DNA from 4 places in the Pseudofrankia saprophytica genome. Region 3 is predicted to be linked to each of the others. Evidence: riboswitches for the same ligand, from Rfam matches in the RefSeq annotation. Region 3 holds a riboswitch; each other region holds the start of a gene.
What was found. A riboswitch is a leader RNA that binds a small molecule or an ion and turns the genes downstream of it on or off. The one in region 3 is predicted to bind cyclic di-AMP.
Positions count from the first base shown of each region.

Region 1: another riboswitch for cyclic di-AMP. It lies ahead of FRCN3DRAFT_RS56170 (C40 family peptidase); the one in region 3 lies ahead of FRCN3DRAFT_RS0207295 (transglycosylase family protein).
Region 2: another riboswitch for cyclic di-AMP. It lies ahead of FRCN3DRAFT_RS0203785 (peptidoglycan-binding protein); the one in region 3 lies ahead of FRCN3DRAFT_RS0207295 (transglycosylase family protein).
Region 4: another riboswitch for cyclic di-AMP. It lies ahead of FRCN3DRAFT_RS0218280 (C40 family peptidase); the one in region 3 lies ahead of FRCN3DRAFT_RS0207295 (transglycosylase family protein).

Region 1 is NZ_KI912266.1:3,307,106-3,309,293, reverse strand. It holds gene FRCN3DRAFT_RS0213780 (BlaI/MecI/CopY family transcriptional regulator) at 1-233, opposite strand, end outside; cyclic di-AMP (ydaO/yuaA leader) riboswitch at 542-708, shown strand; gene FRCN3DRAFT_RS56175 (hypothetical protein) at 770-1,027, opposite strand; gene FRCN3DRAFT_RS56170 (C40 family peptidase) at 1,020-1,754, shown strand; gene FRCN3DRAFT_RS0213770 (class I SAM-dependent methyltransferase) at 1,877-2,188, opposite strand, start outside.
Region 2 is NZ_KI912266.1:857,180-859,367, forward strand. It holds gene FRCN3DRAFT_RS0203780 (substrate-binding domain-containing protein) at 1-246, opposite strand, end outside; cyclic di-AMP (ydaO/yuaA leader) riboswitch at 834-1,015, shown strand; gene FRCN3DRAFT_RS0203785 (peptidoglycan-binding protein) at 1,022-1,768, shown strand; gene FRCN3DRAFT_RS0203790 (hypothetical protein) at 1,922-2,188, opposite strand, start outside.
Region 3 is NZ_KI912266.1:1,725,704-1,727,891, reverse strand. It holds gene FRCN3DRAFT_RS0207300 (transglycosylase family protein) at 1-357, shown strand, start outside; cyclic di-AMP (ydaO/yuaA leader) riboswitch at 996-1,174, shown strand; gene FRCN3DRAFT_RS0207295 (transglycosylase family protein) at 1,176-1,925, shown strand; gene FRCN3DRAFT_RS0207290 (DUF3151 domain-containing protein) at 1,993-2,188, shown strand, end outside.
Region 4 is NZ_KI912266.1:4,379,448-4,381,635, forward strand. It holds gene FRCN3DRAFT_RS49635 (class F sortase) at 1-435, shown strand, start outside; cyclic di-AMP (ydaO/yuaA leader) riboswitch at 1,058-1,253, shown strand; gene FRCN3DRAFT_RS0218280 (C40 family peptidase) at 1,272-2,188, shown strand, end outside.

The DNA.
Region 1 (2,188 bases), 1.6 Mb from region 3:
CGGGCGGTGTATTCGCTGCGCGTGAGCGTCGTGGCATAGACGTACCCGCGGCCGACCCGCTCCCGGGTGAGCCAGCCCTTCTGGAAGAGCCGATCCATCACGGTCATGACCGTGGTGTAGGCGAGGGGACGGGCCTGCTGCAGCTCCTCCAGGATGTCGCGCACGGTGGCGGCTTCCACGCGTGCCCACATCCGGTCCATCACCTCGGCCTCGAGGTCGCCGAACAGCTCCATTCCGCCTCCATCACCCGCCCGCCCATGCGGAGTGTGCCGGAGCGCGTCTCCGGACGTTGCGATGGTGTCACGGCTCGGCGGCCGTCGACCGGGCGGATCGGCCGCCATCGGGGGAAGCGCTCACGAAAACACCAAGGGACCTCGGACCGACGTCCGGCGGCTGTCGGCTGCGGGGGTTTGTGGTCCGAGCAGTTCCGATGGCCGCGGCCGGTGCCATCCACCCCACGCGACCTACTATGGCGTGTAGTTGTTAGGCTGTGCCCGCTATCGCCGTCGGACCGAACGCCGAGTCCTGCCCCCGGTCCGGCGATACCCCTCCGACGCAGCCGGGGCAGGAGCGGGGGAACCACGTTCCACCGGGCGCCGCATCCCTCCGGCGGCGCCCTTGGGGTGAAGCCGGGCGTGTTCGACACGGCCGGCCGGGCTCCCAGCCCGAACCCGACAGCTCACCTCGCAGGCGTCTGGGAAAGGTTTCACGTGCAGGCACGCGAACCACAAACGTCCGAACGGAGTCCCGCCACGGCCCGGCGCGGTCGTCACCGCGCCCGCGCCCGCTCGGGGACGCTGCTGGCTCGGACTTCGAGCCGCGCCACCTTCGCGGTGATCACCACGGGCACCGTGGCCGTGTCCGGGGTGGCACTGGCTGGCTCTCTCGGCCCCGGCGCAGCGGACACGGACACCGGAGCGCACAGGATCACCGCGAACTCCCTGGGCGCGGCCTTGGGCACCGAGACGACTCCCGCTGCGGCCTCCACCTCCGGGTCGGCCCTGCCGGTCTCTCTCCACGTGCGCACGGCGGTCTCGCTGACGCCGGCCGTCCCCGACGTCACGGTGAACGCCGACGAGCCGGTCGAGGTCGGCTTCCGGCTCACCACCCGAGGCGGCGGTGCCCTCGCGGACCAGGACATCCTCGTCCAGGCACTGTTCCCGACCGGCTGGACGACGTTCAAAGCACTACGCACGGACGCGGGCGGCTACGCCAGCTACGCGGCGCGGGTCCTGACGACCACCCAGATCAGGGCGACATTCGCGGGCGGCCCGGAGCTGGACGCCGCGACCTCCGACGCCGCGGTCGTCCGCGTCCGCCCCGCGCCGCCCGCGACCGCCGCCCCGGCCGCCGCCCGCGGGCCCGCGGGCGAGACCATCGCCGACGCGCCCACCGGCGCGACGACGATCGGGGAGAAGGCGGTGTACCTGGCATCACTACAGGCCGGCAAGCCATATGTGTACGGGGCGGAGGGGCCGTACGACTTCGACTGCTCGGGGCTGGTGCAGTACGTCTACAAGCAGCTCGGCATCACGCTGCCCCGCACCACCGACCAGCAGTTCGCGGCGACGACCCGGATCTCGCGCGGCTCCGAACAGCCAGGGGATCTGATCTTCTTCGGCGAGCCGGGGTCGATCTACCACGAGGGCATCTACGCCGGCGACGGAAAGATCTGGGTCGCGCCGAAGAGCGGTGACGTGGTCAAGCTCGAGGCCATCTGGACCTCGTCCTACTACGTCGGCAGGGTGCGGTAGGACCAGACGGGTGCCCGTGGGCCGGTCCCACCGTCCGGCCCGCGGGCACCCGCGGCGGCATCCGAGCAAGGACGCGTCGGCGATCGGTCCTCACGATGCGGTCATCCGGCCTCGTACCCGGTCTACTGCGCCTGGTGGCCTGCGGCTGTGTCGTCGAGTGGCCGCTGGGCGCGGCCGAGGATGTGGGCGGTCGACGGAAGGAACCGCAGGGGTCGGAAGGTGAACCGGGCGATCTCCTCGACGGCGAAGCCGGCGGCGCGAATGGCCTCGGCCGTCCGGCGGTTCGGGTGGCAGCCACCACCGCCCTTCGCCCACAGCGGCGTGATGAGATCTTCGGCCAGCCCTCGCAGTCGATGCTCGGACCGCACGTGTTCGTAGAACCGCAACTGCCCACCCGGCCGAAGCACCCGGCGGACCTCGGCCAGCGCACTGGT
Region 2 (2,188 bases), 870 kb from region 3:
CTTCACCCGCACGAGGGTCAGGCTCGCGCCGGGAACGGGCTCTCCGTCGGTGCGCCGCCGCAGCTCCAGGTCCGCGACGTCGGCGGCCGACCGCGGGCTCACGTCAATCTTGGTGTTCAGGTGGACCCGGTAGCTGACGATCCGGCGCTGACGGACATAGCGGTCGATCAACCAGACGGCGAGCGACACCACCAGCGCCGCGGCCGAGAAGAACGTGCCCAGGTTGTCCGCGGTGGTTTCGAACACCTGGACAACGCTCCAACCCGCGGATCGACTACCCTCCGCATCGGCTTCGGTGCGGAGGCGATTTTTCGGACCAAACATACTCAATCGGTACGTACCGGCGTCAGGATTCCCCTCGACAGTTCACGCCCTGTTCACGAGTTCGGATCTCCCGACCGGCCTCGACAGCCGACGGGCAGTCGTCACCCGATGTGACCTCGACCACGGCTTCCCAACGGCTGGAACACGTCGTGACGGGCGATTGCTCGATCGGAGGGAAGTTCGGCGGGATATTACGCGGCGCATCAGATCTGCGTCGCTCGCGATAAGCATCATTCGGTAAGGGTGGCTGTTGGAAACCGTTGAGCGACATTGATTCGCGCGACAACGGCTCCTTGTTCCCCGAATTTTGCAACAATTGATGTGACGCTGGTCACAGCTAGTTGTTGACAAGCGCGTTGCCACAGGGCTTTACACGCAGCGTGACAGCCTTGCCGGACATCTGCCCAGTTCGCCCGCTTGTGACTACACCCGGTAGCTAGTTACGGTTGCTCCGCTCGCAGCAAGCAGCGATCCGGACGCCGAGTTCTGCCCCCGGATCGGTGCCCCCTCCGAGAACATCGCCAGGGCAGAAATGGGGGAACCACGTTCCTCCGGGCTCGCGCCACCCAGCGCGAGCCCTTGGGGTTAAGTCGGCCATTCAAAGGCGCTTTTCAGCGCGCCCAAAAATAGCCGGCCGGGCTTCCCGGCCCGAACCCGACAGCTAACCTCACAGGCGTGCGGGAAAGATTTTCGCAGAATGCTCAAGGGTCGTCATCGCAAGCAGAGTGCTTTCCGCCGCCGCAGTTCGGCTGTTGTCGCCGCCGGCGTCGTAACCGCCACCGCCGGCGCCGCCGTCTTCGCCGGCGCCGCTCCGGCCAGTGCCGCGTCCAGCGTCTCGGACTCCCAGATCGCCGCCTACGCGCATTCCGCGGGCCTGGACAGCTGCCGCGTCAGCCTCGCGACCTGGGTCGCGATCGCGCTGGCCGAGTCCGGCGGCAACGCCTACGCGCACGCCACCGTCGGCGAGGACTCGCGCGGCCTGTGGCAGATCAACATGCGGGCGCATTCCGGCTGGGTCGGGAGCCGCAACCTCTACGACCCGGCGACCAACGCGTGGGCCGCCACCCAGGTTTGCAAGGGCTCCGGCCCAAGCGCCTGGACCACCTACACCACCGGCGCCTACCGGAACTACCTGTCGCGTGGCTATGCCGCCGCGAACGCGGTCGGCAGCGGGACGGTCTCCGCCGCCCCGGCCGCCCTGGCCAAGGCCGCGCCCGCGATCCCGGCGAACGCCTGGTACCTGTCGCAGGCGGCGAACCACAGCGTCTACCTGGACGCGGTCCGCCAGTTGCAGCAGAAGCTCGGGAGCCTTGGCCACGTGGTCGCGGTCGACGGCTACTTCGGCCCGCAGACCTCCAGCGTCGTGCGCGCCTACCAGGCCGCCCACGGCCTGCTGGTCGACGGCGTCGTCGGTCCGCAGACCCACAAGGCGCTGTTCGGCTAGTCAACGCCGACCAGCAAGACCCTCCCGCGTCTCTTCCCCCCACCGGACGCGGGAGCCCCGGAACCGCCCTGATCTCTCCCTCCTGTCGAGGTCAGGGCGGTTCCGCTTGTCGCGGCCTACGTCCGCTCCGGCCCCTGGTCGGTCAGGTCGCTCTCAGGCCGCTCTGCCGCCGCCGGCCCGCGTCATGACGACCGTCCCGTCCGGGTCACCCTCCGCGTACGACTCATAGCGCAGGCTCAACGAACCCGATCCCTGGAGCGTCAGGGTGATGTCCTCGTCGGTGCATTCGGTGTCGCCCGGCTGCACCGCCTCGTGCACGCGGATCGACGAGCCGTCACCGACCTCGATCAGGGTCACCGTCTCGGTGCAGGCGCCCGGGTACGTCGTCGCGCCGACGACGTCACCCACCTTGCCGTCCTT
Region 3 (2,188 bases):
TCCGGCTTTGGCCAGTGGCCGGAATGCGGCCGCGGGATGGGTCCGGACCAGCTCGCCCCGGGCGCGAGCTCCGCCGGCGCCGGCCAGGCCTCCCGGTCGGCCCCCAGAGCGCCTCTCGTGGCCCAGCCGATCTCCTCGACCACGGCGCACCTGCCCTTCACGACGGCACTGGCCGGCCAGTACCGCGCCGACGTCCAGTCCTGGCAGGCCCAGATGAACAAGATCGGCTATTCCCTCGCCGCCGACGGGCACTACGGGCCGCGTTCGGCCGAGGCCGCCCGCGCGCTGCAGCGGGCCAAGGGCCTGGCCGTCGACGGCGTCGTCGGCCAGAGGACCTGGGCCGCCACCTTCGCCTGAGCCGTCAGGCGTCACCGCCCGGCTGACCTTCTCGCCGAGGCCTCCCGTCACGCGGGGCTTTGCCATTGCCCGTCGTTGACGGAACTCCCGGGGATCGGCTGACACCGATCCCGGGCAGGAGCCTCGGCCTGGGCCACCCGCCCGGATCCTCCCTCCCGGGCCGGCCCCGCGAGGTCAGTCGACCCGCCGCCACTGGAACCTCGCCGCGATCGGCCCCCACCGACCGCTGCCCACGCTGGCGACGGGACCCCTTTCCCACCCCGTCTCCGGCCGCCAGTCGGAGGCGTGCGGCCTTGGCCCGCCGGTTGGTCGGTGGGGCGAGGGGATCTGGCGGCGACGACGGTCGCTGCCTCGCCGCCGTGCCGTCGCGCCGGCCACAGAGTCGAAGGCCGCGCGAGCCTCATCATGATCGCGTGGCCGCCGGCCGGCGTGCCGGTCGGGCGGCGTCAGCGAGTGGCTGGCGCCACCGCCGGAACAGTCGCGAACCGGGGTCGTCCCTTTCGTTGGGGTGACCCCGGTTTGCGGCGAAGGATGACGACTCGCTACAGTCCGGTGCTACTCATCCGACCTGGGTGAGTCGCGCGGGCGGACGCCGAGTCCTGCCCCCACCCGCGTGTGGAGATGGCCCCGCTGCCGCGGGGCACGATCCGCTCGGGCAGGAGCGGGGGACCCACTTCCGGACGGGACGACAGTCACGTCCTCGGGGTGAAGCCGGTCAGCTGGGCGCGACGCCGCGGGCGACGCGCGAGGTGACACCGGCCGGGCATTCCCAGCCCGAACCCGACAGCTCACCCCGCAGGCGCAGGGAAGGGATCGACATGCCGTCTGAGCAGTCCGGTGACGCCCGGTCCGCCTCCAGGACGGGAGGCCGGCACCGTGCCCCGCAGGGCCCGTCGTCGACCGCCCGCCTGCTGCGTACCACCGGCGCGGTCACGGCGCTCGTGGGCAGCGGCCTCGCGGTCACCGCGATACCGGCCGGCGCCGCCACCCCGGACGACTTCGCCCGGTTGCGTCAGTGCGAGTCCGGCGGCAATTACTCGATCAACACCGGCAACGGCTTCTACGGCGCCTACCAGTTCGACAAGCGCACCTGGCAGGGCCTCGGCTACTCCGGCCTGCCGAGCGAGGCGGCCCCGGCCGTTCAGGACGAAGCGGCATACCGGCTTTACAACTCCCGCGGCTGGTCCCCCTGGCCGGCCTGCTCCAAGAAGCTTGGCCTGACCAACAACGGGCCGGTCGGCGGCGTCTCGTCGTCCGCGTCCAGCGGCTCGGTCCAACAGGCGGTCCAGCCAGCCGAGCCTCCGATGACGCTCGACCGGGCCCGCTCCGAGGTCCAGCAGTCGGGCTTCCACGGCACGATCTCCACGGCCGACGGCGGCAAGGTGCGCGCCGACGCCTACGTCTGGCAGCAGCAGATGCGCGACCAGAGCTTCTCGCTCACCGTCGACGGCAAGTTCGGCCCGCAGTCGCAGGGCGTCGCCGCGCTCTACTCGTACCTGACCGGGGTCAGCGACGGCGAGCCCGGCGTCGTCGGCGAGAACCTCTGGAAGGCGACCGTCCAGGGCTGACGCACGGCTCGGACGCCGCGCGCGGGCCGGTCCGTGGCCGGGGGGCCGCGCCGTCTACGGTTGGGGCATGACGACTCCGTCCGGACGGCCCGATCTCATGGGCGGACCACCAGCCACCCTGCTGCCGGTCGACCCCGCATCGGCGGCGCTCGCCGCGGGTGAGGCCGCAAGCCGCGTGGCCGCCCGGTTCCCCACCTCCAGCGCGGCGTGGGCTGCGTTGGCCGAGGAGGCCCTCGGCGGCGGGCGCCCAGTCGAGGCGTACG
Region 4 (2,188 bases), 2.7 Mb from region 3:
ACCGTGTCCAAGGCGACGTTCCCGACGCAGCGGGTCTACGGCCCGGTCACCCGCCCGGAGATCCGGATCATCACCTGCGACGGCGGCTTCGACGAGCACACGCACCACTATCTGGACAACCTCGTCGTGTACGGCCACGCCATCCCCACGCCGGTCGCCCCACCCGCGCCGGTCGCCCCACCCGCCCAGGGTTCCCCGGCCGCGCCGCTCGGTGTCGCTCCCGCGGCCGTGCCGCCGCCCACGGGCGTCCCGTCGGCCGCGTCGCCCCCTGGGGGCCCGCCCACGCCGCCAGCGACCACCTCCGCGGCCGTGGCGCCCACCGCGTCCACGAGCGCGGCGGGCGGATCCCCGCCGGCCGGGACGGCGCTGCCCCCGCCGGCCTCGTCCGCGTCCGTCGGGCCGTCCGCCGCCGTCACGCCGCGCCCATCCGGCTGACGGCGCCGCCCCCGCCGCGCCTCCTTCGTTCTTCGCCGGCCTGTCCGCCGTCCGCGTCGGTCGTCCGCTGCCTGTCCGCCGGTGTCGGGCTGATCGTGATGCCGCGGTCGCGGCGGCCGGTCGCACCGGTAGACAAGATAGTCAACGCTGTTGACGCGCCGACCCCGGCTTGGTGATCTTCGTCGGGCGGCGGCTCTTTGGTGTAGGGCGTGTGGGGAAGAGCCTGCCCCCACGGGGTGATCGCGGGGTGTGGCGATGTCGCGGCGGCGCACGTCTGTTTCGCCCCGCTCGCCCGCTAGGGACTTTGGTCTCTAGCGCGCATCGGGACTAAAGTCCCGGCGGCCCTGGGCTGGGCGTCGCCTGATGGTCGATTTCTCTCAGTCGACGCAACGAGACATCAACCACTGCGCCCGCGCTGGCGTGGAGTCGCCGGTCTTCGCGCCGTGCCGACGCCGGTTACTCCTGGCCAGGGCGCATGTGCAGAACAGACCGGAACGAGGTGGACATCTCATCGAAACGCGCGGCCGGGTGTCCAATTGTTGTGTTTATGGTGGTTGGAGGCCCCGCTGGGGGATCGACTATGGTCAGCGGTGCAACATTCTTCACCTAAGGCAACAAACCGCCAGGCCAAACGCCGAGTCCTGCCCCTGGTCTGACGTCCCCTCCGACACGCCGGGGCAGGAGCGGGGGACCCAACGTCCACCGGGCAACGCCGACATTCGGCCGCGCCCTCGGGGTGAAGCGGCCGCAAGGCGGCCGGGCAGCGTGAACCCTGCCCGAACCCGACAGCTGACCTCGCAGGCGTCAGGGAAGGACGCGCGTTGTCCCGTCGTGGCATGGCCTGGCTCCCGGACGACTGGGACGAGCTGGTGCGCGGTCGGCATCGCACGGACGGCGCTCCCAGCGGGGCCCGCCGGCGCAACGGCAACCAGCCCCGCCGGGTCAGCACGATCGCCGCGTTCACGACCGGCACGCTCGCCGTGTCCACCGCCGCGTTCGCCGCGACGGTCCCGTCCCAGGATTCGCCCTCGACGGTCGACACGAACCCGCAGAGCAACAGCACCACCTACGAGGCGAGTGCCCTGGGCGCGGCGCTCGGGGGCGGGGACGGCGAGGGCGGCTCCGGCGGCCTGGGCAGCGCCCTGGCCGGAGGTTCCGGCTCCGGCGGTCTCGCCGGGGCGCTGGCCGACTCCGGCCCGGTCTTCACGAACCTGGCGCTCACCGCGGACCACACCACCGTCCAGCCCAACGCCCCGGTCGTACTGACCGTCAAGGCGACGGAGGCGCTCGACGGCTCGCCGCTGGCCCGCCAGAAGGTGAAGATCGTCGTGGTGGACGGGCCGAAGTGGCAGGCCACCACCACTCTCACCACCGACGACCAGGGCCAGGCGAGCATCACCGCCCGGCTGCTGTCGACCACCACGCTCACCGCCGTGTTCGACGGCGGCAGCTCGCTGCGGCCCTCGGTGGCCGGCGCGACCACGATCACGATCCAGCAGCGCAGGGCCTCGGACTACCTCGACACGGGCGTCCCGTCCGTCATCCCGGGCAGCTCCATCGGCGAGAAGGCCGTCTACCTCGCCTCGCTGCAGAAGGGCAAGCCGTACGTCTACGGCTCCGAGGGCCCGTACTCGTTCGACTGCTCCGGCCTCGTCCAGTACGTCTTCAAGCAGCTGGGCCGCAACCTGCCGCGGACCGCCGAGGCGCAGTACTGGGCCACGTCGCACGTCGCCCAGTCGGGCAAGCAGCCCGG